DNA from 3 places in the Bradyrhizobium sp. HKCCYLRH1034 genome. Region 2 is predicted to be linked to each of the others. Evidence: predicted binding sites of a transcription regulator. Region 2 holds the regulator's gene; each other region holds the start of a gene.
What was found. The regulator PhoB, encoded in region 2, activates phosphate uptake and scavenging genes when phosphate is short. The targets are predictions, from matches to a motif close to TGTCATNNANCTGTCAT.
Positions count from the first base shown of each region.

Region 1: a site for PhoB is predicted at 2,464-2,480, ahead of ACQR0W_RS10095 (alkaline phosphatase D family protein). Genes of this name have one in related genera too.
Region 3: a site for PhoB is predicted at 4,578-4,594, ahead of ACQR0W_RS32130 (Orn/Lys/Arg decarboxylase N-terminal domain-containing protein). Genes of this name have one in related genera too.

Region 1 covers NZ_JBNPUW010000003.1:673,811-683,480, forward strand. The annotation lists gene ACQR0W_RS10080 (YkvA family protein) at 1-284, opposite strand, end outside; gene ACQR0W_RS10085 (4a-hydroxytetrahydrobiopterin dehydratase) at 390-737, opposite strand; gene ACQR0W_RS10090 (TAXI family TRAP transporter solute-binding subunit) at 1,068-2,411, shown strand; gene ACQR0W_RS10095 (alkaline phosphatase D family protein) at 2,551-4,122, shown strand; gene ACQR0W_RS10100 (response regulator) at 4,168-4,542, opposite strand; gene ACQR0W_RS10105 (Crp/Fnr family transcriptional regulator) at 4,710-5,471, shown strand; gene typA (translational GTPase TypA) at 5,875-7,701, shown strand; gene ACQR0W_RS10115 (flavin monoamine oxidase family protein) at 7,828-9,072, shown strand; gene ACQR0W_RS10120 (LysR family transcriptional regulator) at 9,170-9,670, opposite strand, start outside.
Region 2 covers NZ_JBNPUW010000009.1:310,370-320,039, forward strand. The annotation lists gene ACQR0W_RS22955 (nickel-dependent hydrogenase large subunit) at 1-834, opposite strand, end outside; gene ACQR0W_RS22960 (hydrogenase small subunit) at 856-1,947, opposite strand; gene ACQR0W_RS22965 (nickel-dependent hydrogenase large subunit) at 2,181-3,620, opposite strand; gene ACQR0W_RS22970 (HupU protein) at 3,617-4,633, opposite strand; gene ACQR0W_RS22975 (HoxN/HupN/NixA family nickel/cobalt transporter) at 4,649-5,770, opposite strand; gene ACQR0W_RS22980 (trypsin-like serine protease) at 5,947-7,263, opposite strand; gene phoB (phosphate regulon transcriptional regulator PhoB) at 7,411-8,118, opposite strand; gene phoU (phosphate signaling complex protein PhoU) at 8,135-8,851, opposite strand; gene pstB (phosphate ABC transporter ATP-binding protein PstB) at 8,882-9,670, opposite strand, start outside.
Region 3 covers NZ_JBNPUW010000021.1:9,225-18,894, forward strand. The annotation lists gene ACQR0W_RS32115 (hydroxyacid dehydrogenase) at 1-940, shown strand, start outside; gene ACQR0W_RS32120 (hypothetical protein) at 1,372-1,584, shown strand; gene ACQR0W_RS32125 (GNAT family N-acetyltransferase) at 1,594-2,166, opposite strand; gene ACQR0W_RS32130 (Orn/Lys/Arg decarboxylase N-terminal domain-containing protein) at 2,175-4,532, opposite strand; gene cobT (nicotinate-nucleotide--dimethylbenzimidazole phosphoribosyltransferase) at 4,676-5,731, shown strand; gene ACQR0W_RS32140 (histidine phosphatase family protein) at 5,731-6,324, shown strand; gene ACQR0W_RS32145 (adenosylcobinamide-GDP ribazoletransferase) at 6,321-7,040, shown strand; gene cobD (threonine-phosphate decarboxylase CobD) at 7,037-8,068, opposite strand; gene cbiB (adenosylcobinamide-phosphate synthase CbiB) at 8,106-9,077, shown strand; gene ACQR0W_RS32160 (cobyric acid synthase) at 9,064-9,670, opposite strand, start outside.

The sequences.
Region 1 (9,670 bases), on a different contig from region 2:
AGCACCGCCGCGTCGTCGGTGAAGCCGAGGATGGGCAACACGTCAGGCATGAAGTCGAACGGCACGACGAAGTAGGCGATGGCGCCGAGCAGGGCGACCTGTACGTGCCGGGGTGTCTCCTTGTCGAAGGCGCAATAATACGCTGCAAGCAGCTCCTCGGCGAATGGCAGCCGCGCGACAACCTTCTTGAACTTGATCCAGAAACGACGGCGAAGGGTCTCGCGATCCCGGGCCAGCCGCTCCGCGGGCTCGAAGCCAACGCTGTAGTCGGTCGCATCCGACATGATGTCCGATCTCCGGTTCCCGACGGCGCTGGGGGCGCGGTCCTCGCCCTCGGATGTGGTGATGGCGGCGCCGGCCGCAAGGCGCGTGCCGTCGTCGCCAAGATCTCAGCCGCGCATCGTCGCGGCGATCGCATTCATCGCCTTGGCGAGCGCGATGTCGCGCATGGTCACGCCGCCTGCGTCATGGGTCGTGAGGACCACCTCGACGGTGCGGTAGACGTTGCGCCACTCGGGATGATGGTCAGCCTTTTCAGCGACCAGGGCGACGCGGGTCATGAAGCCGAAGGCTTCGTTGAAGTCTGTGAATGTGAACGTGCGGGCGATGGCCTCACGGCCTTGCGCCTCGGACCAGCCGGGAAGCTCCCGCAAGGCGGTGGCGCGTGCCTCCGCCGACAATGGTTGCGGCATCTCGATCTCCTCTTGTGGTGCAATCGACCGGACACGCGGCGGCATCCGGGTGATTGCGGGGCTACCTCCGGCTGGATCGCGCCGGTGTCCGGTTGCCAAGACTAACCGAAAACGCATCCCGATCAGAGCCTTGTCACAGGCGCGATGCCGGAGGCGCTTGTAACTGCCCCGATCCTCCGGCGACTGGTGCGATGGTAACCATGACGCAGATGTCACCCCGGGCGGACAAGAAATTTGCTACAGTTCGGCTCTATTGAAGGACGACGTGGCCAGACGAAGCCGCCTGTGGCATCGCCCGGGCCTGGGACCACCGGAGGACGGGATCTGGTAGATACTCAGACCACGCCAGCGCAGCGCTCACGGATGCGCCCTGCCGTGTTCATCGTCATCGCCGGGATCCTTGCGGTCGTCGGCGCTTTGACGGGGGCCTACTATTTTGCGATGCGTCCCGTGGTGCTCAAGATCGCGGTCGGTCCGCCCAACAGCGACGACCTGAAGGTCGTCCAGGCCCTGACCCAGGCCTTTTCCCAGTCGCACGCCTCCGTCAGGCTGCGGCCGGTTCCGACCGAGGGCGCCGCACAGAGCGCGCAGGCGCTGGCCGCAGGCAAGGTTGATCTCGCGATCGTCCGGGGTGACCTCGAGGTCCCAAAGAACGCGCAGGCCGTGGCGACGCTGCGCAAGAACGTCGCCGTGCTCTGGGTGCCTCCGGGCGGCAAGGGCAAGGGTCGCAAGGGCGCCAAGATCACCAAGATCTCCCAGCTCGCGGGCCACAAGGTCGGCATCATCGGTCGGACCCCGGCGAACGCCAATTTGCTGAAGGTGATCCTGCATCAGTACGGCGTCGACGCCAGCAAGGTCGAGATCGTCCAAGTCCCGATCACCGAGGCCGCCGAAGCCGTGCGCAACCAGCGGGCGGACGTCTATCTTGCGGCCGGACCCATCAATAGCAAGATCACGGCGGATGCGATCGCCGCTGCTACCAAGGACGGCGGCACGCCGACCTTCCTGGCGATCGATTCGGCCGAAGCGATCGCGCAGAACCACCCCGAATATGAATCGACCGAAATTCCCGCCGGCGCGTTTGGCGGCTCGCCCGATCGTCCCGAGGACGAGGTGAAGACCATCAGCTTCAACCACCACATCGTGGCGCGCAAAGGCCTGTCGGATTCGACCGTGTCCGCGTTCACCCATCAGCTTTTTTCGGTGCGCCAGCAATTGCTGTCGGAGTTCCCGCTGGCTGCCAAGATCGAGACCCCCGACACCGACAAGGACGCCGCGATTCCGGCGCATCCCGGCGCGGCGGCGTTCATCAACGGCGAGGAGAAGACATTCCTCGACCGCTACAGCGACTACATCTGGTGGGGCCTGATGGCGCTTTCGGCGATGGGTTCGGCCGGTGCGTGGTTCGCCGGCTATCTCAAGCGCGACGAACGCACCATCAACACCTCGCTGCGCGATCGTCTGCTGGAGATGATCACGATCGCGCGCAAGAGCGATTCGACCGAGGAGCTCGACCAGCTGCAGAGCGAGGCCGACGAGATCCTGCGCAACACGCTGACCTGCTTCGAGGACGGTGCAATCGAGCACGCGGCGTTGACCGCGTTCAACATCGCGCTCGAGCAGTTCCACAACGCGGTGGCCGATCGCAAGCTCATCCTGATGAGCATGCCCGCCAATCTGCAGCGAACCGGCGCGCAGTTGCGTGCCGCCGGCACCTGAGGGCGGACGATGTTCGCCCTGCGGCCGCGTCACGCGCTGTCCACGGCGCGATTGTAATTCCAGCGTCATCAATCTTTTCTAGGTCTGCCGGGCCGTGGCTCGCGCCGGCTCCCGCGCGCGATCCGACCAGGAGATCCGCATGACGCTTCGCATTCCTCGACCGCACACCGCCCTGTCCCGCCGCCGCTTCCTGTCGACGGCCGCCGCAGCCGGCGTCACGACGCTGGCGATGCCCTATCTGAGCCGCGCCGCCGACCGGCCGCAGATCACGCATGGCGTGCAGTCCGGCGACGTCGGCATGGATGGTGGCGTGGTCTGGGCGCGCGCCGACCGGCCGTCGCAGATGCTGGTCGAGGTGGCGACCACCGAATCGTTCAAGGACGCGCGTACGCTGCCTCCGATTGCCGCGCTTCCGGAAAGCGACTTCACGGCCAAGATGCTGATCGACGGCCTTCCGAGCGGCCAGGACATCTTCTACCGTGTCAAGTTCCGCGACCTGTCGCATACCGCGGTCGAAAGCGAGGCCGTGGCCGGCCGCTTCCGCACCGCGCCAGGCAACAAGCGCGACGTCTCGTTCGTCTGGGGCGGCGACGTGGCGGGGCAGGGCTGGGGCATCAATCCCGATGATGGCGGCATGTTCACCTTCTCGACGATGAAGAAGCACCGCCCGGACTTCTTCCTGCACTCCGGCGACACCATCTACGCCGACGGTCCGATCAAGTCCGAGGTGAAGCTGCCGGACAACAAGGTGTGGAAGAACCTCACCGTGGAAGAGAAGGCCAAGGTCGCCGAGACGCTCGACGAATTTCGTGCCGCCCACAAATACAATTTCCTCGACGAGAATGTTCGCGCCTTCAATGCCGAGGTGCCGATCTTCGTGCAGTGGGACGATCACGAGGTCACCAACAACTGGTCGGCCTCCAAGGAGCTGCCCGCCGCCTACAAGGAGCGCAACATCCAGTTGCTCGCGGCCCGCGCGGCGCGCGCCTTCCACGAGATGTATCCGATGCGCGAGAGCATCATCGAGCCGGGCCGAGTCTATCGCACCATCAACTATGGCCCGCATCTCGACGTGTTCGTGCTCGACGAGCGCAGCTACCGCGGCGCCAACGGTCCCAATCTCGAGGACAAGTATGGTCCGGCGTCCTACTTCATCGGGCCGGAGCAGATGCGCTGGTTGAAGCAGGCGCTGCTCAATTCCCGCGCGACCTGGAAGGTGATCGCCTCCGACATGCCGCTCAGCATCATCGTCTATGACGACGCGGCCAACAAGAAGGGCTCGGAAGCCATCGCCCAGGGTGACGGCCCGGCGCGCGGCCGCGAGCTCGAGATTGCCGAGATCCTGCGCTTCATCAAGACGGCGCCGATCCAGAACACGGTGTGGCTGACGGCGGACGTGCATTACGCGGCCGCGCATTATTACGATCCGAACAAGGCGCAGTTTCAGGACTTCGAGCCGTTCTGGGAGTTCGTCTCCGGCCCGCTGCATGCCGGCACGTTCGGTCCGAACGAGCTCGACAACACCTTCGGCCCCGAGGTGCGCTTCATCAAGGCGCCCGGCCTCGACAAGCAGAATCTGCCGCCGTCGGCCGGCATGCAGTTCTTCGGCCACGTCAAGATCGAAGGCGCCACGGGCCAGATGACCGTGACCCTGCGGGATCGCGCCGACGTCGCGCTGTGGTCGACCACGCTCGATCCGAAGCTCGGCTGAGGTCTCGTTGTTCGGCGGCAAGACGATCGCGTGCGGCGACGGCAACTAATCGCGTCGCCGCAGCACCGCCTCCAGCGCCTCGGTCGGGCAAGGCTTCGGCAGCCGCGGCCGGTCGGCGAATGCGGCCGGCACGCGGTCGGCGCCATAGCCGGTCGAGAATGCGAAGGGAATGCCGAGCGCCGTCAGCCGCTCGGCAATCGCAAAGCTCTTTTCGCGGACCAGGCCGACATCGAGCAGCGCGAATTGCGGGACGCGCTCGGCGATCATGGCGAGGGCGGTTGCGACGTCGGCTGCGATCCTGATGTCGGGAACGCCGAGGTCGGTGATCGTGTCTTCCAGTCCGAGTGCAATGATGGGGTCGTCTTCGACGACCAGCACATGCTGATAGAACTCGGGCACGCCTGATTGCGAGCTGGTCATGGGATCTGCGGGTTCCAGGATGAGGGATGGACCCCGCGGCCGGCGCCTCCTCTCGAGCGCGCTGGCGGGTTCCTGGAACCAAGGCAGCATATCAGAGTTCCTGTGTCGGTGCACTTGTGAACACAAGGTGCACGGATCACGCACATGCGTTGCGCACGGGGATGACGATGCTGAGCCAAGGTGTGACCACGCTGAGCCGGGAGCGGCCCTACAACAACCTGCTGCGGCGGCTCAGTCCGGCCGACTACGCGCTGATCTCGCCGTATCTGGTGGAGGACGAGGCAACGCCGAACGAGCTGCTCTACAGTCCGGGTGACGACGTCCAGATCGTGCATTTTCCCTGCGGGCCGGCGCTGACGTCCTATCTCGTTCCCAATGAGGATGGCCGCGACGTCGAGACCATCCTGGTCGGCCGCGAGGGCGCCGTCGGCGGGATCGTCAGCGAAGGCTTCCTGCCGGCCTACACACGGATCGTCGTCAAGTTCGGCGGCCCGTTCGCACGGCTGCCGCTGTCCCGCCTGGCGGCCGCCAAGCTGCAATCCAAGACGCTGCGCAACGTGTTCGCGCGCTACGCCGATTGCATGCTGGCACAGATGTTCCAGTCGACCGCCTGCAACGCAATCCATTCGATCGAGCAGCGGACGGCGAAGTGGATCGTGGCCGCGATGGACCGTACCGATGGCGAGCCGATCGTGCCGCTGACGCATGAGCAGCTGGCAACGCTGCTGGGCGTCGGCCGCAGCTACGTCAGCCGGGTTGTCCAGACCTTCAGGGCCGAGGGCATTCTCGAAACCCGCCGCGGCGCCTTCATGGTGCGGGACTTCGACGCGCTGAAGCGCCGCTCCTGCCTGTGCAACGAGGCCGTGAAGACCCATTTCGAAGAGGTCCTGCGCGGCGTCTATCCGACCGAGCAGGCCGCGGCGGGCTGAGCCTGCAGGCGCCATTGACGTCCCGCGTACAGACTCCAGCCAACCGCGTTGGCTGTCAGCGCTGGTCCTCGTGGGATTGCCGGTCGGAGTGGTTGATCTTGTCTTCTCCCGCGCCTCCCGGAGGCGCGTGGCGGCGGAGGCGTTAGCCAGCCGCTCGGAAACCGCTCCCCGTTCCTGAAAGCAGTCATTGTTTTTTGGCATTTTCTGCCTATATTGCGCCGCAACGCGTGAGGTCTGCCCGGTCGATTGGCCGGGCTTCCTATTTGGGGCTGCCGGCCCCTGCCGCCGAACGAGTTTCGCGAGCGCGCGTCGCAAAGCTAACAGCTTGATTCGACTATAACAAAGCGCGCGCCCCGCCGGGGACAGAGCACGGGCTCTTGAGAAAGCTTAGAAGACACCGACCATGAATCTTCGCAACATCGCCATCATCGCCCACGTCGACCACGGCAAGACCACCCTGGTTGACCGTCTCCTGCAGCAGTCGGGTACCTTCCGCGAGAACCAGAAGGTCGCCGAGCGCGCCATGGACTCGAACGATCTGGAGCGCGAGCGCGGCATCACCATCCTGGCCAAGGCCGCCTCGGTGCAGTGGAAGGACACCCGCATCAACATCGTCGACACTCCCGGCCACGCCGATTTCGGCGGCGAGGTCGAGCGCATCCTGAACATGGTGGACGGCGCCCTGGTGCTGGTCGACGCCGCCGAGGGCCCGCTGCCGCAGACCAAGTTTGTGGTCTCCAAGGCGCTCAAGGTCGGCCTCAAGCCGATCGTCGTCATCAACAAGGTCGACCGTCCTGACGCCCGTCCGACCGAGGTCATCAACGAGGTGTTCGACCTGTTCGCCGCGCTCGACGCGTCCGAGGAGCAGCTCGACTTCCCGATCCTGTACGGCTCGGCCAAGCAGGGCTGGATGGCCGAGAGCCCGGAAGGTCCGAAGGACGCCGGGATGCAGCCGCTGTTCGACCTGGTGCTGCGCCATGTGCCGGCGCCGTCGGTCGAAGAGGGGCCGTTCCGCATGATCGGCACCATCCTGGAGGCCAACAACTTCCTGGGTCGCATCATCACCGGCCGCATCACCTCGGGCAGCATCAAGCCCAACCAGGCCGTGAAGGTGCTGAACGCCGAGGGCAAGGTCGTCGAGCAGGGCCGTATTTCCAAGATTCTCGCGTTCCGCGGCATCGAGCGCGTGCCGCTCGACGAGGCCGAGGCCGGTGACATCGTCGCCATCGCGGGCCTGACCAAGGGCACCGTCGCCGACACGTTCTGCGATCCCTCGGTCGAGACTCCGCTCCCGGCGCAGCCGATCGACCCGCCAACCGTGTCGATGTCCTTCATCGTCAACAACTCGCCGCTGGCGGGCACCGAAGGCGACAAGGTCACCAGCCGCATGATCCGCGACCGCCTGCTGCGCGAGGCCGAGGGCAATGTCGCGTTGCGCGTCGTCGAATCCGCCGACAAGGACGCCATGGAAGTGTCGGGCCGCGGCGAATTGCAGCTCGCGATCCTGATCGAGACCATGCGCCGCGAAGGCTTCGAGCTGTCGGTGTCGCGTCCGCGCGTGGTGCTGCAGAAGGACGAGGCCACCGGCGCGTGGCTGGAGCCGATCGAGGAGGTCGTGATCGACGTCGACGAGGAGCATTCCGGCGTCGTCGTGCAGAAGATGAGCGAGCGCAAGTCCGAGATGATCGAGATGCGCCCGTCCGGCGGCAACCGCCTGCGGCTGGTGTTCTACGCGCCGACCCGCGGCCTGATCGGCTATCAGGGCGAGCTGCTCACGGACACCCGCGGCACCGCGATCATGAACCGCCTGTTCCACGGCTATGCTCCGTTCAAGGGCGAGATCGCCGGCCGCCGCAACGGCGTCTTGATCTCCAATGACCAGGGCGAGGCGGTGGCCTACGCGATGTTCAAGCTGGAGGACCGCGGCCCGATGATGATCGAGCCGGGCTGGAAGGTCTATCGCGGCATGATCGTCGGCGAGCACACCCGCGACAACGATCTCGAGATCAACGTCTTGAAGGGCAAGCAGCTCACCAACATCCGCACCACGTCAAAGGACGAGGCAGTCCGCCTGACGCCGCCGATCAAGATGACGCTGGAAAAGGCGCTCGCCTATATCGAGGACGACGAGCTGGTCGAGGTCACGCCGAAGTCGATCCGGCTGCGCAAGAAGCATCTCGATCCGAACGAGCGCAAGCGCGCCGAGAAGCAGAAGGAAGCGGTGGCGTAATTTCCGCCCTCCATTCTCAAATGCGTCATGGCCGGGCTTGTCCCGGCCATCCACGTTTTGGGGCTTGCGAGGACGACGTGGATGCCCGGCACAAGGCCGGGCATGACGACGGAGTTGGATGAGCCAATGTCTTTCCCATCCTCCATCGACATCGCCATCATCGGCGCGGGTGCCGCGGGCCTCGGCGCCGCACATGCGCTGCAGGACAAGGGCGTCTCGTTCATCGTCCTGGAGGCCCGCGACCGCATCGGCGGGCGTGCCCGCACCATCATGGCTTCGCCTGATGTCACGTTCGATCTCGGCTGCGGCTGGCTTCATTCGGCCGATCGCAATTCGTTCGTCGCCATCGCCGAGCGGCTTGCTTTCACTATCGACACCAGTCGGCCGCCCTGGCGCGACCAGGCCTATGACGCGGCATTTCCGCGCGACGAGCGTGAGGAGTTCTTGCGGGCGCTGGAGGCGTTCTTTACGCGCACCGCAGAGGCCGCCAAGAGTGGCCGAGATGCCCCGGCGAGCATCTGCCTGGAGCCTGGCAATCGCTGGAACGGCATGATCGATGCGATCTGCACCTATCTCAACGGCTGCGAGCTCGACCAGATGTCGCTGCTCGACTTCGATGCCTATGAGGACACCGAGCTGAACTGGCGCGTTCGCCACGGCTATGGCGCGCTGGTCGCCGCCTATGGCGGGGGCCTGCCGATCGCCATGAGCTGCAACGTGACCCTGATCGATCACGGCGACACGCGCATCCGCCTGACGACCTCACAGGGCACGCTGACGGCCGACAAGGTCATCGTCACCGTGCCGACCAGTCTCATGGCCGACGAAACGCTCCGCTTTTCGCCGGCCCTGCCGAGCAAGGTCGAAGCCGCCGCTGGCCTGCCGCTCGGTCTCGACAACAAGGTGACGCTGGCGCTCGACGGCTGGGAGCACCTGCCGAGGGATTCGGGCATGCGCGGCCGAAGCCACACCGCGCGGGTCGGCAGCTTCCAGCTGCGCCCGTTCGGCCAGCCCTGCATCGAAGGCTTTTATGGCGGCAGCTTCGCCCGCGAGATCGAGGCGGCGGGCGAGGGGGCCTTGGCGGCGCAGGCGATCGACGACATCGCGGCCCTGCTCGGCAACGACATCCGCAACAGCCTCCGTCCGCTCGCCGAGTCCCGCTGGGGCGCCGACCCGTTCGCGCGCGGCGCCTATTCGCATGCACTGCCTGGACATGCCGACAAGCGCGCCGTGCTGGCCGCGCCGGTTGATGATCGGCTGTTCTTCGCCGGCGAGGCGACGCCCTTGGATTTCTTCTCGACCGCCCATGGCGCGCGCGACAGCGGCGAGCGCGCGGCGCGGGAAGCTCTGGCGTCATTAACCAGGCGCTAGTCCATCGATCGTCATTGCGAGCGCAGCGAAGCGGTCCAGACTGTCACCGCGGTGGGATTTCCGGATCGCTTTCGCTGCGCTCGCGATGACGTGCCGATCAATACGTCTCCTCCACCATCCGCAGAAACTCCCGTGCGGCCTGTGTCTGGTGATGCTCTTTGTGGCGCAGGCTGTAGAAGTGCCGCTTGGGCAGCTCGATGTTGGCGACGGCGAGCAGCCCGGCCTTGACGGCGCGCATGACCACGAGGCGCGACAGCACCGTGACGCCGGCGCCGGCTTCGACGGCGCCGCGCACGGCCTCGTTGGACGGCAGGTCGAACACCACATCGAGCTCGGCCGGGGTGATTCCGAAGCGGCCAAGCGCTGTTTCGAGCGCGGCGCGCGTGCCGGAGCCCTGCTCGCGCAACACCCAGCGCGCCGTCTTCAGGTCGCCGGTTGTCACTGACCTTCCGCGGCACAGCGGATGATCGATCGGACCGACCAGCACCATGTTGTCCTGCGCGACCGGCTGAACCGTGAGCACGGGATCGTCGACATCGCCCTCGATGAAGCCTAGATCGGCAGAGCCCTCGCGGACCTGGGTCGCGACCTGCTCGGT
Region 2 (9,670 bases):
CACGTCGGGCAGATAGACCTTCTGCACGAACTCGATCGAGCGATCGATGATCGAGGAGACGAGGTTCAGCCGCTCCATGTTGATCGCACCGACCGCGCCGGTGCCGTCGACATTGATCGCACACGGCACGCCGCCGACCAGCCAGTTCGGATGCGGATTCTTGCCGCCGTAGATGGTGTGGATCTTGACGATCTCCTTCTGGAAGTCGAGCGCTTCCAGATAGTGCGCCACCGCCATCAGGTTCGCCTCCGGCGGCAGCTTGTAGGCCGCATGACCCCAATAGGCGTTCTTGAACGGACCGAGCTGACCGGACTCGACGAACTTGGTCAGCCGGATCTGCAGGTCCTTGAAATAGCCCGGCGAGGACAGCGGCCAGTCCGAGACCGACTGCGCCAGCGCCGAGGTCGCCTTTGGATCGGCCTTGAGCGCCGAGACCACGTCGACCCAGTCGAGCGCATGCAGATGATAGAAGTGCACGAGGTGATCGTGCACCTGCAGGCAGAGCTGCATGATGTTGCGGATCGAGTTGGCATTATCGGGGATCATGATCCCCAGCGCGTTCTCGACCGCGCGGACCGAGGTCAGCGCGTGCGTGCCGGTGCAGACGCCGCAGATCCGCTCGGTGAAGGCCCAGGCGTCGCGCGGATCGCGGTTCCGCAGGATGGTCTCGATGCCGCGCCACATGGTGCCGGTCGAGACCGCGTTGCGGATCACGTTATTGGAATCGACATTCACCTCGACGCGCAGATGGCCCTCGATGCGCGTCAGCGGATCGACGACGACACGCTTGCCGGAATTGTCGAGATTGAAGCCGTTGGGAGTCTGGATGCCCATCGTTGCCTGCCCTGAATTCGATTAATGATCTTGCTTGGCGTCGTCGCGCTTGCCGGCGAGCCGCTTCACGGCCGTCACCGCCGCGTGCGCCGCAACCGCTGCGCCCACCGTGCCCGCGGCCACCATGCCGACCTGGTCGGCGTTGTGCTCGATGCCGAACTGCTTGATGTTGGTGAGGCGGTCGTAGAACGAGCCCTTGTCCCAGAAGCCGTCCTCCGAGCAGCCGATGCAGCCGTGACCGGACTGGATCGGGAACGACACGCCGCCGTTCCAGCGCACCGTGGAGCAGGCGTTGTAGGTGGTCGGGCCCTTGCAGCCCATCTTGTAGAGGCAGTAGCCCTTGCGCGCGGCCTCGTCGTCCCACTCCTCGACGAACTGGCCGGCGTCGAAATGCGGTCGGCGATAGCACTTGTCGTGGATACGCTGTGAGTAGAACATCTTCGGCCGACCCTGGCGGTCGAGCTCGGGCAGCTTGCCGAACGTGGTGATGAAGGTGACGACGCCGGTCATGACCTCGGCGATCGGCGGGCAGCCCGGCACCTTGATGATCGGCTTGTTGGTGATGACCTTGTCGATCGGCGTCGCCTGCGTCGGATTCGGCTTCGCCGCCTGCACGCAGCCCCAGGACGCGCAGGCGCCCCAGGCGATGATCGCCATGGCGTCCTCGGCCATCATCTTGAGCTTCTCGACGAACGGCTTGCCGCCGTCGATGCAGAACATGCCGCCCTCGTTCAGCGGCGGATTGCCCTCGACTGCAAGAATGTACTGTCCCTTGTACTTCGCACGCGTCTCTTCGAGGATGGCCTCCGCCTGGTGGCCGGCCGCCGCCATGATGGTGTCGTCATAGTCGAGCGAGATCATCGACAGCACGGCATCCTTCACCAGCGGATGCGCCGAGCGGATGAAGCTCTCCGAGCAACACGTGCATTCGAGCCCGTGCATCCAGATCACCGGCGTGCGCGGCTTGGTTTCGAGCGCGTTGGCGATGCGGCTGGCCGCGAGCGGCCCGAGGCCGAGGCTCGTTGCGGTGAGACTGCAGAACTTGTGAAAGCTGCGCCGCGTGATGCCCTGACGCCTGATGACGCTGTAAAAAGTTTCCGTTGCCGCGCCCATGAGTCCTCCCCTGACATCGCGTTGGCGATCATCTGATCGCGTTCTGGCGAGAAGGACAGCAAGATGCGGGCCAGCATCATTGCTGGATTTGAATCATAATGATTCCAGATGCTTGCAGCAGCGAGGCCGCGATCGTGGATCCTTGGAAGGCGGATCGCGCGCGATAATCGGAAATCACGCGCTTTGCACCGACAAGCTTGTTTCCGCTTGCTGCCTGCCTGTGTGCAGCGCGCTCAATGGGCCGTGCAGACCATGCAGGGATCGAACGACCGCACGACGTGCTGAATGCCGACCGCACGCGCGCCGGCAGTGCCGACCTCGGTGCCGACCAGCGCCTGTTCGAGCGGGCCCGCTACCCCATCCGCGTCGCGCGGAGAGAAATTCCAGCTCGTCGGCGCGATGATCTGATAACGCTCGATCCGGCCGGAGCGCACCGCGAGCCAGTGGCCGAGGCTGCCGCGCGCAGCTTCCACGAGCCCGACGAAATTGCCGTCGGCCGCGCTGGCGCTGCTGTCGCAGAACGGCTCGTTGAGACGCAGCCCCTTGATCCAGTGCTCGATCGACAGCGCGAGCCGCGCAGTTTCGATCAGCCGGGCGATGACACGATTGCGGACATTGCTGCGACCGCTCGCGAGCAGCGCGGTGATCAACGGCTGACCGTCGATGGCCTGCCTTGCGAGAGCGCCGACCTCGACCGGTTCTCCCGCAAGACGCGGCGCCTTGCACCAGCTATAGGCGTCGGCTTTGTCGGCATCGGGCACGGTGCGGCTCTCGGCCGGATCGAGCGACGTATCGTGCATCCAGGCGTGCGAGACGTCCTCGGTGATGCCGTCCGACGGCAAAGCGTGGACCTCGCCGCTGCTCGTGCGGACACCAGCGCGAAAACGAGCCCCATTGAAATCGTGATACGCGCCGAAGCTCATCAAGAGACCGGGTCCGCTGCCGAGGTCGGCCAGCGCGAGCGCATCGGCCAGCCGAAGGAAATGCGCGAAGTCGCCGGCGCGGCCCTCCCGCCAACGGTCGAGCTCGTCCGATGTCGACAAGGCGAGCACGTTCTCCAGCTTGTCGGCAAACACGACGCGTTCAAGGAAACCGCGAAACGACGCCGCGATCGCGTTGAGCCGCACGCGCTCGCCGAGCTCGATCGCGCGCGTCGTCCCGCCTGGCTGGAAGGCGAGACTGTGCGGCCATTTGCCGGCGATCAGGCCCATGATCTCGAGCAGCCGCGCGCGGGCAGGCAACGCATCGCGGGCCGCGCTGCCCTTCGTGGCCGCGAAGCGCTCGGCCGTAGCCGAATGCCAGGCATGCGAGGCGTAGACGTCGCGGGCGAAGTCCGGCATGAAGAAGATGTAGAAATGCGTCAGATGGTCGGCTGCGTTCTCGGCCGCGTGCGCGATGTTGGCCGCGAGGACGCCGTTTGGCGCTGCCGCAATACCCATGGCCTGGCGCAACGCCGCGGCGGCGGCGATCGATTGCGACACCGAGCAGATGCCGCAGATTCGCGGTGCGATCACCAGGGCGTCCAGCGACGGCCGCCCCTCCAGGATCTGCTCGAAGCCGCGATAGAGCGGCGCCGTCACCTCCGCCCTCGTGACGCGACCGCTCTCGATATCGAGCCTGACCTCGAGATCGCCTTCGACACGATTGAACGGTCCGACCGTGATCCGCGTCATGGACGGCGCTTGTCGCCGGCACGGCCCGGCGGCACCACGACATGATCCGCCGTCGCATTGACTCGGACGCGACGCGGCGTGGCCGATTTCGACAGCGCTGCGAGCGCGACGAACCAGGCCTTGGGCATGTCGGTCGGAAGCCCCACGGGAATGCCGGCGAGCTTGGCCGTCTGCAGATAGTTCTGCGCGCTCTCGAAGCCCGGCGAGGTGCAGGCGATGCAGGCGTAGCCGCCCTTGGTGCAGGAGCCGCCGCCGTTCCACGAGCGCTGATTGCAGTCGCCGACCGCTTGCGTCGCGCGGCAGCCGAGATGCTCCATCAGGCAGCCGCGCTCCGACATCGTCTCCGCGCTCGCCTTGAACTCGTAGAACTCGTTGCGCGAGCAGCCGTGATGCGCCAGGTGATTGGCGATGAAGGTCGGACGGCCGACTGCGTCGAGGCCGTCTGCCGACAGATCGCCCGAGGTGAGCGCCAGCAGGCTTTCCATCATCCAACCCGGATGCGGCGCACAGCCTGCGACGTTGATCACCGGCAGCCCGCGTTTCGAGCGGAAGCCCGCGCCGAGCGCGCCGCCGATGTCGCTGCCCTCGAACTGCAATCCGACCGCATCGGTCGGGTTGATGCCGGCAGCAGGAATGCCGCCATAGGCGGCGCAACTGCCGACGGCAACGACGTAGTCGGCCAGCGGCGCCAGATCGAGCAGCCAGTGATAGATCGAGCGGTTGGTGCCGGCGAGCATGTTGAAGCGGCCGGTCAGGCCAGGTCCGCGCGCCACCGAGCCTTCGAGCACCAGCAGATCGAGCCGCTCGCGACCGTCGCGGATCGCCTCCAACAGCTCCAGGACCTCGTCCCCTGTCTGCTCGCTGACGGAGGGATGCCACACCAGATCGATGCCGGATTGGCGCAATTCGTCGAACCAGCCGGACGCGCCGCTTTCCAGGATCGACATGGTGCAGCCGCCGCAGCTCGCACCCTGCAGCCATAGCATCCTGATCGTTCCCTCAGAGCCGACCATCATAAGGCCCCGCTCCTAGCCCGTCTTAAGCGTTCCGCTTCGTATCACCGGCGGGTTTAGCGCCCCCGCATGAACACTGGCAAGCGCTTCCCCGGGCATAGCCTCGGAACCGCGCTGGCTGCGACCGAGCAGCATGGCGATCGCCCAGATCAGTCCGAACAGGCCAATCGCGACGATCCCGAGATTGGCGACATCGTCGCCCAGCGCGGTGGCGACCCTCGTCCATCCCCCGGTCAGGCCAAGCCGCGGCGCCAACAGCGTGATCGCCTCGAAGCCGCCGATCACCAGCGCGATCGCGACAGAGGCGCCGGTGATCACGAGGTTATAGCGCAGCTTGCGTGCGGGATCGGTCAGCGCCCAGCGATAGGCGCCGACCATCAGCATGCTGTCGGCGGTGTCGACGGTGGCCATCGCCGCCGCGAACAGCGCCGGAAACACCAGCACGTGCGCAAGACTCGCGCCGCGCGCGGCCTCGGTCGCCGACAGGCTGAGAAGCCCGATCTCGCTCGCAGTGTCGAAGCCGAGACCGAACAGGAAACCGAGCGGATACATGTGCCAGGCGCGTCCCACCAGGCGGAGCACGGGGCGCAGCAGGCGGATGAGGATGCCCCGTCCGGGGCTTCCGGCGGTTTCCATCTCGGACTGCGGCTGTGCGGCGCGGCGCCAGAGGTTCACGAACAGAATGAGGTTCGCCAACGCGATCAGCAGCAGGAAGCCGGCCGACACCGACGTGCCGATGACGCCGCCGATCGCCCTGATCGCGCTCTCTTCATCCAGGAGGTCGGCGCCGGCGATGAGGCTCACGACGATGGTGGCGATGACGACGACGCTGGAATGGCCGAGCGCAAAATACAGGCCGGCGGCGCGCGGGGCGCTACCGTCCTGCACCAGCTTCCGCACGACGTTGTCGATCGCCGCGATGTGATCCGCATCGACCGCATGGCGCAGTCCGAGCAGCCAGGCCAGCATCGCGGTGCCGACGATGGCGGGCCGGTCGGCGTAGAGCGCGAACGCCCAGGCCCAGGCGAGCGCGTTGGCGGCGACCAGCCCGCCGACGAGCGCAACGTTGCGGCCGGGCTGCGATCGCCACCACAGCAGCCGAGGGGCACGAGGATGATCAATTTGAACAATCGTCATACTCGGACTATAGCAAGAGCCAGGCCAGTTCGGTAAAGCCCCCCGCTGCAGGCAAAAGCTGCAGGAAAACGTGGGCGGCCCTTCCCGGATTGCCCTCTCGCTTGGCAACCCGCTATCCAGTCACGCACAGATCATGACCAGCGGCGGGACATCTTCTTCTCTCGCCCCTCCTTCGCTCACCGCGCCGAGGCACTCTGTGCCGCGATCTCGCGCCGCACGACCGCCTCGAACTGGCTCGCGGGGGCGGCGAACATCAGCCGGGTCTCCTCGTGGAACGCCGAGAAGATGCCGACCACGGCCGGCTGTCCGCCGACTTCGGCCATGATGGGGGAGCCCGAATAGCCGAAATTGGCGAGGCAATGCACCGTCAGCAGCATCCCGTCCTTGGTCATGCCGGCGCTGCAATTGCGCTGGCCGGTCGGCGAATAGCGCCGCTCCTGGCCATAGCCGATCTCGGAGATGGTTCCGGCCGTGGTCGCAGCCTGCAATTCCTCGCGCGTCAGCGCCCTGACCTCAACCGGCTTCGACGGCAGCGCGTCCTTCAGCACGATCAGCGCCCAATCGGCGGGCGAGCGGTCGAGCGACCACCTGTCGTGCCGGGTCGGGACGAAATCAGGCGCCACGATCAGCTTGTCGGCGACCGACGATGCCGCCGGCGTGCCCCTGTTCATGCCGGCCAGGAAGCGGACGTTGCCGGGGCTGACCTGCGCCACGCCGTTGAACACGCAATGCGCCGCGGTGAGCACGACGCGCGGCGCGACCAGCGTGCCGGTGCACCAGCCGCCGGTCGAGTATTGCGCGACGGTGACGACGCCGATCGACGACGCCGGCCACGAGGTGGGATCGACGACCTCGCCGATGTGGCGGTCGAGCCCGAGCAGTTGCTCCGGACGCGGAGCGGCGATGCCGGCCTCCGCCGATTCCGGCTTCGGCCGCCAGGCCGCAATGGCACTCTGAGCCTGGACGCGCTGCGGCTCGGTCAACTTGACCCGCTGCACGTCGCGGCCGGCCGATCGCACGCCGCTACGGCCCGCCATCACCAGCCAGGCATAGCCCTGCACGACGTCCTGTTTCACACCGCGGCCGTCGAGCAGCATCAGGCCGAGCATGTATTGGGACTGGGCGAAGCCCTGCGCCGCGGCGCGGCTGAACCAGCGGCCGGCTTCGCCGTAATTGCTCGCAACACCTTCGCCATTGACGTAGGCGATGCCGAGATAGTGCTGCGCGACGGCGAGCCCCTGATCGGCGGCCTTGCGGTACCACGCCAGCGCCTCGGCGGGGTTGCGCGGTTGGCCCCAGCCGAAGGCGTGCATGAAGCCGACGTCGAACTGCGCCCGCGCATCGCCCTTGGCGGCCAGCGGCAGCAGCCGTCGCATCGCCGCCGCATGCTGCCCGTTGCCTGCCGCCGCGACCGCGTCTTCGAGCTCGGCGGCCGTGGCGCCCGCCGCGCCGCCGAGCAGCACGGCAAGAGATATGATGATGGTCTTGATCAAGGGCGTCCGCTGGGACCGAAACATCGTGACGGGCCACGAAGCAGACACGATCAAGACGGCGGCGGCGTGGCGGAAAGCGGACCGCGATCTCCTCAATCGGGCCGCCTCGCGTCTCACACCTGCTGCGTCCTCACGCCCGATCGCCCCTTACACCTGCTCGCTCTTGGCGAAGCGATCATCGAGCGCATAACCGGCGCCGCGCACGGTGCGGATCGGGTCCTGCTCGCGGCCGGGATTGAGCAGCTTGCGCAGGCGGCCGATATGGACGTCGACGGTGCGCTCGTCGATGTAGATGTCGCGGCCCCAGACACTGTCGAGCAGCTGCTCGCGGCTGAACACGCGGCCGGGATGCTCCAGGAAGAACTCGAGCAGGCGGTATTCGGTCGGGCCGAGATCGATCGGCCTACCAGAGCGCGCCACGCGGCGCTTCTCGCGGTCGAGCTCGATGTCGCCATAGGACAGCACGGTCGCCAGCCGCTCCGGACTCGCCCGCCGCAGCAGGCCTTTCACCCGCGCCAGAAGCTCCGGCACCGAGAACGGCTTGACGATGTAGTCGTCGGCGCCGGTCGCGAGGCCGCGCACGCGCTCGCTCTCCTCGCCGCGTGCGGTGAGCATGATGATCGGCAACTGCCGGGTCTCGGTCCGCGCCCGCAGGCGGCGGCACAGCTCGATGCCGGACAGGCCCGGCAGCATCCAGTCGAGCACGACGAGATCGGGAACACGCTCCTTCAAGCGCGTGTCGGCTTCGTCGCCGCGCGCCACGGTCTCGACCTCGTAGCCTTCGGCCTCGAGGTTGTAGCGCAGCAGCGTCGTCAGCGCCTCCTCGTCCTCCACCACCAGAATTCGGGCGCCCATGTCTGAACCGTCTCTCTCAGTTGCCGGGGATCGTCGATGCGAAGCTCGTCATGTCGCCCTTCGGGCGCTTGTCCATGATCTGCTGGCCTTCGATCATATAGAACACCGTCTCGGCGATGTTGGTCGCATGATCGCCGATGCGCTCGATGTTCTTGGCGCAGAACATCAGGTGGATGCAGAACGAAATGTTGCGCGGATCCTCCATCATGTAGGTCAGGAGCTCGCGGAACAGCGAGGTGCAGATGGCATCGACTTCCTCATCGCCCTTCCACACCGTCATCGCCGCCGGCAAATCGTGCGCGGCATAGGCGTCCAGCACCGTCTTGACCTGCGACTGCACGAGATCGGTCATGTGCTCGAGCCCGCGGATCAGCTTCAGCGGATGGAAGTCGCTCTCCAGCGCCGCGACGCGCTTGCCGATGTTCTTGGCGAGGTCGCCGATGCGCTCCAGATCGGTCGCCACGCGCATCGCGCCGACGATCTCACGCAGGTCGACCGCCATCGGCTGTCGCCGGGCGATGGTAAGAACGGCGCGCTCCTCGATGATGCGTTGCAGCTTGTCGACCTCGGCGTCGGTGGCGACCACCTTCTGGCCGAGCGCGATGTCGCGCCGCACCAGCGCATCGACGGAATCGACGATCAGCCGCTCGGCGAGGCCGCCCATCTCCGATACCAGACGGGTGAGGTCCTGCAGATCGCTGTCGAACGCCTTGGCGGTATGTTCACTGGCCATGATGATCTCCTGAAGACAATGTCGTCGGCGTCAGCCGAACCGGCCGGTGATGTAATCCTGGGTCCGCCGATCACTCGGCGAGGTGAAGATCTTGCTGGTGTCGTCGAACTCGATCAGCTCGCCGAGATACATGAAGGCGGTCTTGTCGGAGACGCGCGCCGCCTGCTGCATGTTATGCGTCACGATGGCGATCGTATAGTTTTCGGCGAGTTCCTGGATCAGCTCCTCGACCTTGGCGGTCGAGATCGGATCGAGCGCCGAGCACGGCTCGTCGAACAGGATCACCTCCGGCCGGACCGCCACGGTACGCGCGATGCACAGCCGCTGCTGCTGGCCGCCTGACAGCGACAGGCCCGAAGCGTTGAGCTTGTCCTTGACCTCGTTCCACAGCGCGCCGCCGCGCAGCGCCTTCTCGACCCGGTCGTCCATCTCCGACTTGGAGATCTTCTCATAGAGCCGGATGCCGAAGGCGATGTTCTCGTAGATTGTCATCGGGAACGGCGTCGGCTTCTGGAACACCATGCCGACCCGGGCACGCAGCAGGTTCAGATCGAGCTTGGGATCGAGGATGTTGGTGTTGTCGAGCATCAGCTGCCCGGTCGCCCGCTGCCCCGGATAGAGATCGTACATCCGGTTGAAGATGCGCAGCAGCGTGGACTTGCCGCAGCCGGACGGGCCGATGAACGCGGTGACGCGGTTGGTGCCCAGCGACAGGTTGATGTTCTTCAGCGCATGATGGTCGCCGTAGTAGAAGTTGAGGTTGCGCGCGGTCACCTTGGCCGGCGCATCCGGAAGCGCCTTGCCGTGAAGAGCGTGATT
Region 3 (9,670 bases), on a different contig from region 2:
GAGCTCCGAGGCCGAGACGGCGCCGATCCTCGCGGTGGCTCACGCCTACCAGATCGGGGCGGCCCGCGACGAGCTCGCGCCGCGCTTCCATGTCGATGCAGACCTGCTGCGCCGCGCCCCAAACCTCCTCGTCGTGTCGAGCAACGGGGCCGGATACGACCCGGTCGACGTCGACGCCTGCACCGCGGCCGGCGTTCTCGTCGTGAACCAGTCCGGCGGCAACGCGCATTCGGTGGCCGAGCACACGCTCGGCATGATGCTGACCCTGTCGAAGCGCATCATCCAGTCCGACCGCCGGCTGCGCCGGGAGCGCGACGTCAACCGCAACGATCTGATCGGCAACGAGGTGCAGGGGCGGACGATCGGCATCGTCGGGCTTGGCCATGTCGGCCGCCGGGTTGCCGAGCTGTGCCGCGGCCTCCTCGGCATGACGGTGCTGGCCTATGACCCGTATCTCTCGCCGGAGGAGATCGCGGCACGCGGCGCGGAGAAGGTGGAACTCGATGACCTGATGCGGCGCTCTGATTTCGTCTCGATCAACTGCCCGCTGACGAGGGAGAGCCGGGGCATGATCGGTGCCCGCGAGTTCGCACTGATGCAGCCGAGCGCCTATTTCGTCACCACCGCCCGCGGCTTCATCCATGACGAGGAGGCGCTGTTCACCGCCCTCAGCGAAAAGCGCATCGCCGGCGCCGGCCTCGACGTCTGGGCCAAGGAGCCGCCGCCGCCGGACCATCCGCTGCTCCAATTCGACAACGTGCTGGCGAGTCCCCATACGGCCGGCGTGACTCGCGAAGCGCGGCAGAACATGGGCCGGATCGCCGCCGAGCAACTGCTCGCCGCGCTCGACGGCGGGCGGCCGCCGCGCCTCATCAACCCCGAGGCCTGGCCGCGCTACAGCGCCCGTTTCCGCGAGGCATTCGGAGTGACACCCGCCTAGCCGGGAGAGGGGAATTGCGAGGAGAAGATTTCATGCGTCGCAAGCCGCGAGGTGGCGACAAATCTTCTCTCCCGGGCGGCTTCCGCGAAGCGGACATTGCTATTTTCCGAGCTGTCTCGACAGCACGATGGAGGCTGATCATTTTTCCTGTGGCGCCATGAGCTTAGGCCACGTTTTTCGCTCGGCGCGGAAGGGAAGTTGGTCCGATGCGCAGGCTGAACGCGATCCTGAAGTCGACCCACGGCCGCGTCCGTCGCGCCGTCTCGCAGTTCGTCGCAATCGCCGCGGCGAGCCTGCCTTCGGTCGGTGCCTGAGCGCCGGTTCCACGAGCTGCGTCAAATATTTGCAGCGACCGCTTGATATCGGTCAACAGCGAGCTGGGAAGCGCGGTAACATCACCTCCGAGCACTCCGTGAGAGACAGGAGGTTGCATGTCGCGCTATGTCATCCATTTCATGAAGGACGTGCTGGGCGAGAACGGCCGCCAGTGCGAGATTTGCCAGAGCACGCTGGAGGTTGAGGCCGAGAGCGAAGGCGAAGCCGCAGAGATCGCAAAGTCCCGGTTCTGCGAACAGCAGGAGCTGCGCGACTGGTCGCTGCATGCCGACCGCATCGAGGTGAAGGCGGCCGACTTTCCCTCCTGACCCTGCGGCTCAGCGGCGCAGCCCAGCCGGTGCGTCGCTGGCCCCGGGGCCCAGCGAGCGCTGCACCATCACGGTGTCGCACCAGCGGCCGTAACGGTAGGCGACGCCCGGAAGCAGCCCCACCCTGGCGAACCCGAAGCGCTCATGAATGCCGAGCGAGGCGACGTTGTCGGCGTCGATATAGCCGATCATCTGGCGATATCCGGCCGCTGCGGAAGCATCGATCAGCGCCTGCATCAGCAGCCGGCCGACACCACGGCCGAGATGCTCATGGTGGACATAGATCGAATGCTTGACCGCGAACCGATAGGCTGGCCGCTTCCTGAACAGGACGACATAGGCATAGCCCACGACCTCGCCGCGGAATGTCGCGACCAGATGTGGCAGCCGATGATTGCGCAGATTCTTGCGCCGCTGCTTGAGATCGTCCGGCTCGGGCGCCCCGGAACCGGCGGCGCTGTCCTCGACCCCGCGGCGGACGTGCCGCCGGTAGATCGAGAGCATGGCCTCGACATCTTCGTCGCGTGACGGCCTGACGAGGACCGGCGGCTCGGTCTCGCGAGCCGTGATCGCGCTGTCCATGGTTCGAATTACTCTGCGCAGACATAGGTATGGAGCCGGATCCGGCCGGACTCGTCGAGCTCCTTGTACAGCCCCTGGATCTCGACGTCGAAACCGGGATAGGCGTTGAACGCCCGCTCGAACATCTTGAGGTAATCGATCATCGGCTGGGCGCGTTCGGACAGCCGTTCGCCCGGAACGATGGTGGCGATGCCCGGCGGATAGACCACGAACGGCGTCGTCGCGATGCGCCCGGCGATCTGGTCGATCGGCAGGTAGTCGACCTCGTTTCGCATCAACGCACGCGCCGCCTCGCGCGGCGACATCGCGATCTCGGGCAAGTGCTGCGGCTGGAACTGCTTCGCCTGCAGCGCGCTCACCTCGGCCTCGCGGTAGAAGCGGTGCATCTCGGCGCAGAGGTCGCGCAGCCGCAGCTTGCCGTAACGCGCAAAGCGCTTGCGGGTGAACTCCGGAATCGCGTCCTCCAGCAGCACGTTGTCATCGTGGAGCCGCTTGAAGGCGACCAGACCGCTGATCAGGGTTCCGGCCTTGCTCGCCTCGACCCCCGGCGTCAGCAGGAAGAGCAACGAGTTGAGGTCGTTCTTCTCCGCCACGATGCGGTTCTCGCGCAGATATTGCGCGACGATCGGAGCCGGGATGCCGTGATCGGCATAGCCGCCGGTGGTGCGATCGAAGCCGGGGGTCAGCAGGGTCAGCTTGTTGGGGTCGGTCATGGTGAAGCCAGCGGCGAGATCCGGAAAGCCGTGCCATGCCGCCCCGGGCGCGAGCTGCCACAGCGCGGCATCGGTCGAGAGCTGGTCGGTCGAGAGCGCCTCCCAGGCCACGTCGTGGCTAGCCCCGGGATTGGCCGCATCGGGGATCGATACGCGATCCGGAACGAATGGCTCGAAGAACCAGCGCCGCGCCGGATCCTTCTCCTTCTCCTCGAATTCGCGGCGCATCGCCCGGATCTTCTTGCGCAACTCGATGCCGAGCCGGATCGTGTCGTCCCACAGCACCTCACCGGAGCGGCCCTTCATCATCTGTGCGCCGACGTCCAGCGAGGCGAACAGCGGGTAGAACGGCGATGTCGAGGCGTGCTGCATGAAGCTTTCGTTGAAGCGGCGATGCTCGATCCGCCGCCGCTGCCCCTTGATGTGGCGGTCCTTGACGTGGATCTGCGATGCCTGGGAGAAGCTCGCGAGCTGCTTGTGGGTCGATTGCGTGGCGATGATGCCGGGAGCGTCGGGCCCGAGATCGCCGAGGCCCATGGCGAAGCGGCCGGCGTAGAGCGGGTGGAATTTCATGAAGCCCGCCCAGGCCTCGTCGAACATGATGTAGTCGCAGAGGTGCCCGATCCGCTTCAGGATCATCTCGGCGCTGTGGATCGTGCCGTCATAGGTGCACTGCTCGACCACCGCGACGCGGAACGGGCGCGGCTTGCGCCAGGCGTCAGGATCCTTGACCAGCGGGTTGTCGCGGATCTGTTGCCGGAGGTGCTCCTCATCGAGCAGATCCCAGCGCATCGGGCCGATCAGGCCCCAGGGGTTGCGAACCGTTGGGACGTAGATCGGGACTCCGCCGGAGATCAGCAGCGCGCCGTGATGGGCGGCCTTGTGGTTGTTGCGGTCGAACAGCACGAGGTCGCCGTCGGTGACCAGGGCCCCGAGCACGACCTTGTTGGAGGTCGAGGTACCGTTGAGGACGAAATAGGTCTTCTCGGCGCCAAAGATCTGCGCCGCTTCCTTCTGCGCGCGCAGCGCCGGCCCCTCATGGGTCAGGAGATCGCCGAGATCGAGCACGGAATTGTCGAGGTCGTCCCGGAACACGGCCTCGCCGAGATGCTCGACGAAGACCCGGCCGATCGGGCTGCGGCTATAGAACACGCCGCCATTGTGCCCGGGGCAGGTCCAGAGCTGGTTGCCTTCCTCGGCGTAGTCGACCAGCGCGCCGAAGAATGGCGTCTTCAGTGTCTCGGCATATTGCTTCAGCCGGCTGACCAGGTTCTTGGCGATGAAGGCGGGCGTCTCCTCCGACAGGAAGACATAGCCGTCGATGAAGTCGAGCACCTCGACCGGCAGATCCTCGAACCGCTTGCGGCGGATCAGGAGGATGATCGGGAAGTCCAGTCCGCGACGGCGCATCAGGTTGATCAGCGACGCCGTCTTGCCTTCCAGGCCCTTCTTGCCCCAATCGACGACCATGCAGCCGATCGCGGCATCCGTCTGCACGGCGATCTCGGCGTCCTCCAGCTTGCGGGCGCGCACCACCTCGAAGCCCGAGCGCTGGATCTCCTCGATGATCTGGTTGAAGCGGACGCCCGCAAGGTCGTCGGTCTCGAAGACGGGCGCGGCGAACAAGAAGGTGAAACGGCGGAAGTATTCCATGAGAGTCTTTCGGGCTGCGTGGGCAGCCACCTGTCGTCACGTTCGATGACGGTTCGATGACAATAGGGCGCCTCACGGAGCTTGTCTCGGCCGCCTCGCAGTGGCAATCGTCCTGAACCCGAGTGATGCTGAAAGGATCCGTGGTGCTTCCCGAATGGATCAGCCTTGATTGTGTGGCCCCGTCCGAGCTCCATCGGCAGGCGGCGCTGGAACGCCAGGCCCAGTTGACCAAGCCGATTGGCGCCCTTGGGCGATTGGAGCAGGTGGCGGTCGAGCTGGCGGCGCTGCAGGCGTTGGAGCGGCCGGGGGCCGATAGGGTCCCGGTGGTGCTGTTCGCGGGGGACCATGGCATCGCGGCACGGGGCGTGTCGGCGTATCCGCCGGAAGTGACGGTGCAGATGCTGCACAACTTCGCGGCCGGTGGCGCGGCGATCTCGGTGCTGGCGCGCAGCCTGGGCTGTCCGCTCGAGGTGGTCGATGTCGGTACGCTGGCGGATGAGCCGGTGCCCGGTGTCGTCGTCGACAAGCCGCGGCGCGGCACGCGCGACTTCAGCACCGGGGCGGCGCTGACGCCGGAGGAGGTCGCGTTCGCGGCCGACGCCGGACGGCGCGCGGTGGCGCGGCAGGCCGATCACGCGCCGCAGCTCGTGATCTTCGGCGAGATGGGGATCGGCAACACGACGTCGGCGGCAGCCATCGCCGCCGCGCTGCTGTCATGCGCGCCCGCGGACATCGTCGGCAGTGGCACCGGGCTCGACGCCGCCGGGCGGGCGAGGAAGGCTGCGGTGATTGCCGATGCGTTGGGGCGACACGGGCTCACGGCGGGAGCGGCCGTCGCGGACGTCCTGGCTGCCGTCGGCGGCTTCGAGATCATTGCGATGGCCGGCGCGATCGTCGCCGCCGCGCAGCGGCGCTGGCCGGTGCTGGTCGACGGCTTCATCGTCTCGGTCGCGGCGCTGGTCGCCGTCCGCCTCAATCCCTCCTGCCGTCCGTGGCTGCTGTTCTCGCATCGCTCGGCCGAGCGCGGCCACGCCATCGTGCTCGACGCGCTCGGTGCCCGTCCGCTGATCGACCTCGATCTGCGGCTTGGCGAGGCCTCGGGCGCCGCCACTGCGCTGCCGATCATCCGATTGGCCTGCGCGCTCCACGGGGGCATGGCCACCTTTGCGGAGGCCGCCGTCTCGGGAGCCAAGTCCTGATGCGGATCGATCTGCTGCGGCACGGGACGACAGGACGGGACGGCCATCTCGACGGCCGCACCGACCCGCCGCTCAGCGAGCCCGGCTGGGATCAATTCCGGCGGCAGACGCGGAGTCGGATCTGGCGCAGCGTCGTCAGCTCGCCGTTGGCGCGCGCACGTGCGGCAGCGGAGGATTATGCCCGGCTGACCGGCTGCGCGCTGGACATCGACGCGGATTGGAGCGAGCTCGATTTCGGCCTCTGGGACGGGCGGACGCATCGCGACATCGCCGCGGAGCCCGGAGGCGAAGCCTTGCTCGACACCTTCCATGCCGATGCTGAGGTCCGGGCGCCGGGCGGTGAGAGCTGGTCCGATTTGCAGGCGCGAGTGGCGCGCGCAACACATCGTATCCTTACCCGGCCCGAGCCTGCGCCGGTTCTGGTGGTTGCGCATGGCGGCGCCATGCGCGCAGCGCTCTCGCATCTGCTCGGCTGGCCGCTGCGCCAGCTGTGGAGCCTGCGCATCCGGCCCGGCACGCGGATCACGCTCGAAGCCGGGCAGGGCGGTGATGGTGTATCTTGGGGCGAAATCGTCGAGATCATCCAGCCATGAGTCTGCGTGAATTCTGGATCGCATTGCAGTTCCTGACACGGCTGCCGACACCGCGGGTCGCTGAGTCGCGACCGGACGATCTTGCACGGGCGTCGGTCTGGTTTCCGGCAGCCGGACTGGTGATTGGCGCCTGTCTGGCGCTGGTCGCCCGCCTTTTTCATGATGCCGATCCCTGGATCGTCGCGCTGACCGTGCTGGTCGCCTGGATCGGGATCACCGGCGCGCTGCATCTCGATGGGCTCGGCGACGTCGCCGACGCGTTCGGCGCCTCGCATGGCAGGCCGGAACGCTTCATCGCCGTGCTGGGCGATCCCCATGCCGGCAGCTTTGCCGTCGTCGCGATCAGCTTGCAGATCGCCGCCAAGCTGGTGCTGATCGCCGAGCTGGCGACGGGCCCGACGGCCTGGGCGCTGGTGCTGATCCCGGCCTGGGCACGCTGGGGGACTTTGATCTGCAATAAGACCCTGCTGTCGTTGAAGCCAGGGCTGGGGGCGAGCATCTCGAACAGCGTCGGCTGGAACGTCATCGTCGCCTGGGGCGGCGCGCTCGCGATCGGCGCGCTGGCCGGTGCGGTGCCGACGCTGATCGCGATCGCTCTGGTTCCGGGAATCGCGTTCTATTGGCAATGGCGGCTCGGCGGCATCACCGGCGATTGCCATGGCGCCAGCATCGAGGTCACGGAAACGCTGCTGCTTGCCGCCTGCGTTCTCGGCTAGGACGCGCTGCCGAGCGCCTGCGCCAGCCGCTGCCAGCCTGTCTCATGGCCCGGCAGGCCGAAGCGCAGCCAGCTTGTTTGAGCCGGAAAACGCCGGACATGGATGCCATGGCGGGCGAGCCGCTCGGCAATGTCAGGCGCGCTCGGCGATGTGATCAGTCTGAACAGCGGCGTGCCGCCGAGGACCGCGCAGCCGGCCATGCTCAGAAGATCGTCAATGCGCGAACAATCCTTCGCGAGACGGGCGCGTGTCTGGTGCAACCAGTTTTCATCCGCCAACGCCGTCGTTCCGATCGCGAGCGCCGGTCCGGACACGGCCCAAGGCCCGAGCGCATCACGGAGTTGCCGTACAATGTCGACGGAGCCGATCGCGAAACCGAGGCGGACGCCGGCAAGGCCGTAAACCTTGCCGAACGAGCGCAGCACGATCGTCGCCGGCGGCAAGTCGGCTGCCAGGCTGGCATCGGCGGGATAAAGATCGATGAATGCTTCGTCGACGATCAGCAGACCATCGCGCCGGCGCAGCCCCGCTGCGATGCTGACCAGTGCGTCGCGCGGCAGCAGGCGGCCGGTCGGATTGTTGGGATTCACGACCACGGCGACATCGGCGCCAGCGAGCGCATCGAGATCATCGACCAGACTGACGCGATGACCGCAACGGCGCCAGCACAGCGCATGCTCCTCATAGGTCGGCGCGAGCACGGCGACGGTCGCGGGTGGGCGCAGTCTGGGCAGGATCTGCAAGAGCGCCTGCGTGCCGGGCGCGGCAACGATCATGTCGGGCTCTGCCACGCCATGGCGAGCCGCGGCCGCTGCGCGTAAAGCGTCATTCTCGTATTTGCCAGGCAGACGCGCCCAGCTCTCAGCCGGGATCGCCGGCACGGGATAGGGGATCGGGTTGATTCCGGTCGACAGATCGATCCACGGCGCTGGCGCATCCGGATAGCGACGGCTGATCGCAGCGAGATCGCCGCCGTGAAGGATCGCTTCCGGCTCGTCCGCGCGCATGCTAGTCGCTCTGTCGTCCATCTCTTTCCTTTACATGTCTTTCCTTCAGCGGAGATCGATGTTCGTCTCTCTCGCGCTCACGGCGCTCCTCGTCGAGGCGGCGGTCGGTTATCCCCAGGTCCTGGTGCAGCGGATCGGTCATCCCGTGATGTGGGTGGGCGCGCTGATAGCATGGGGGGACCGCCGCTGGAACAGGGCAGCAGACGGCTTTGCCGCACGACGCGCGCGCGGCATTGCGCTCGTGTGCCTGCTCGTCGCGGGGATGATGGCCACCGGTCTCGCCGCAACATGGGTCATGCAGGCGCTCGTCGGCGAACCGGTCGCAACCATCATCCTTGGTGTGGCGGCAAGCAGCCTGCTGGCCCAGCGCAGTCTCGACACGCATGTCGCCGCGGTTGCAGAGGGACTGGGGCAGGAGGGGCTCGAGGGCGGCCGCAGAGCCGTCTCGATGATCGTCGGCCGCGATCCCGATCGGCTGGATGAAGCCGGCGTTGCGCGGGCCGCGGTCGAGAGCCTGGCAGAAAACTTCTCCGATGGCGTCGTCGCGCCCGTGTTCTGGCTCGTCGTCGGCGGGCTGCCGGGCATCCTGATCTACAAGGCTCTCAACACCGCCGACAGCATGATCGGTCATCTCTCGGACCGTCACCGCGCGTTCGGCTGGGCGGCGGCGCGGCTCGACGATCTCGTCAACCTGCCGGCCTCGCGCCTGTCCGCGCTGTGGATCGCAGCCGCCGCGGCCTGCATCCCGAGCGCCTCGGCTTCGGCCGCGGTGCGAGCCGTTGCACGCGATGCGTCGAAGCACCGTTCGCCCAACGCCGGCTGGCCCGAAGCGGCGATGGCCGGTGCGCTCGGACTGCGCTTGGCGGGGCCGCGCGTCTATCACGGTCATCTCGTCACCGATGCCTGGATGGGCGACGGGCGCGCCGATCTCGACGCGTCCGACATCCGGCAGGCCTTGCGGCTGTATCGGCTGGCCTGTCTGGTTCAGGCCCTGGTCGTCGCAGGACTCGTCCTGGTCAGGATCCTGTAGCCGCCACGGGCGGCGCGGGCTTGCTCGCCAATGCCAGGATACGGTCAACGTCGACGTAGCGCTCGAGATGCGCCGCGAGTGCATCCAACGTCGTGTCCACATCGATCTCATAGGAGAGGCCGCTGGTCGTCGCGCCGAGGCCGCGCAGCCAATGGCTGCGCAGGCCGTCGTCGGCGAACAGGCCATGCACGTAGCAGCCGGCTACCAGGCCATCAGGCGCGATGGCGCCATCGCGCCGGCCATCGGAGAAGGTCAGGAAGGGGCGCTGTGTCGCCCGTCCCTCCGTGCGGCCGATGTGCATCTCGTAGCCGCGGAACGAGAGCTTATCGTGCGTCAGCGTGCCCTGGACCTCGCGTAACGCCTTGTCATCGGTCAGGGTCGTTTCGACGTCGAGCAGGCCAAGTCCCGCGACGGAACCAGCTGCACCCTCGTGCCCATCGGGATCGCTGATCACGCGCCCCAGCATCTGATAGCCGCCGCAGATGCCGAGCACGCGACCGCCGCGGCGAAGATGCGCGATAAGATCGATGTCCCAGCCGGCGCCACGCAGGGCGGCGAGATCGGCGATCGTCGCCTTCGAGCCCGGCAGGATC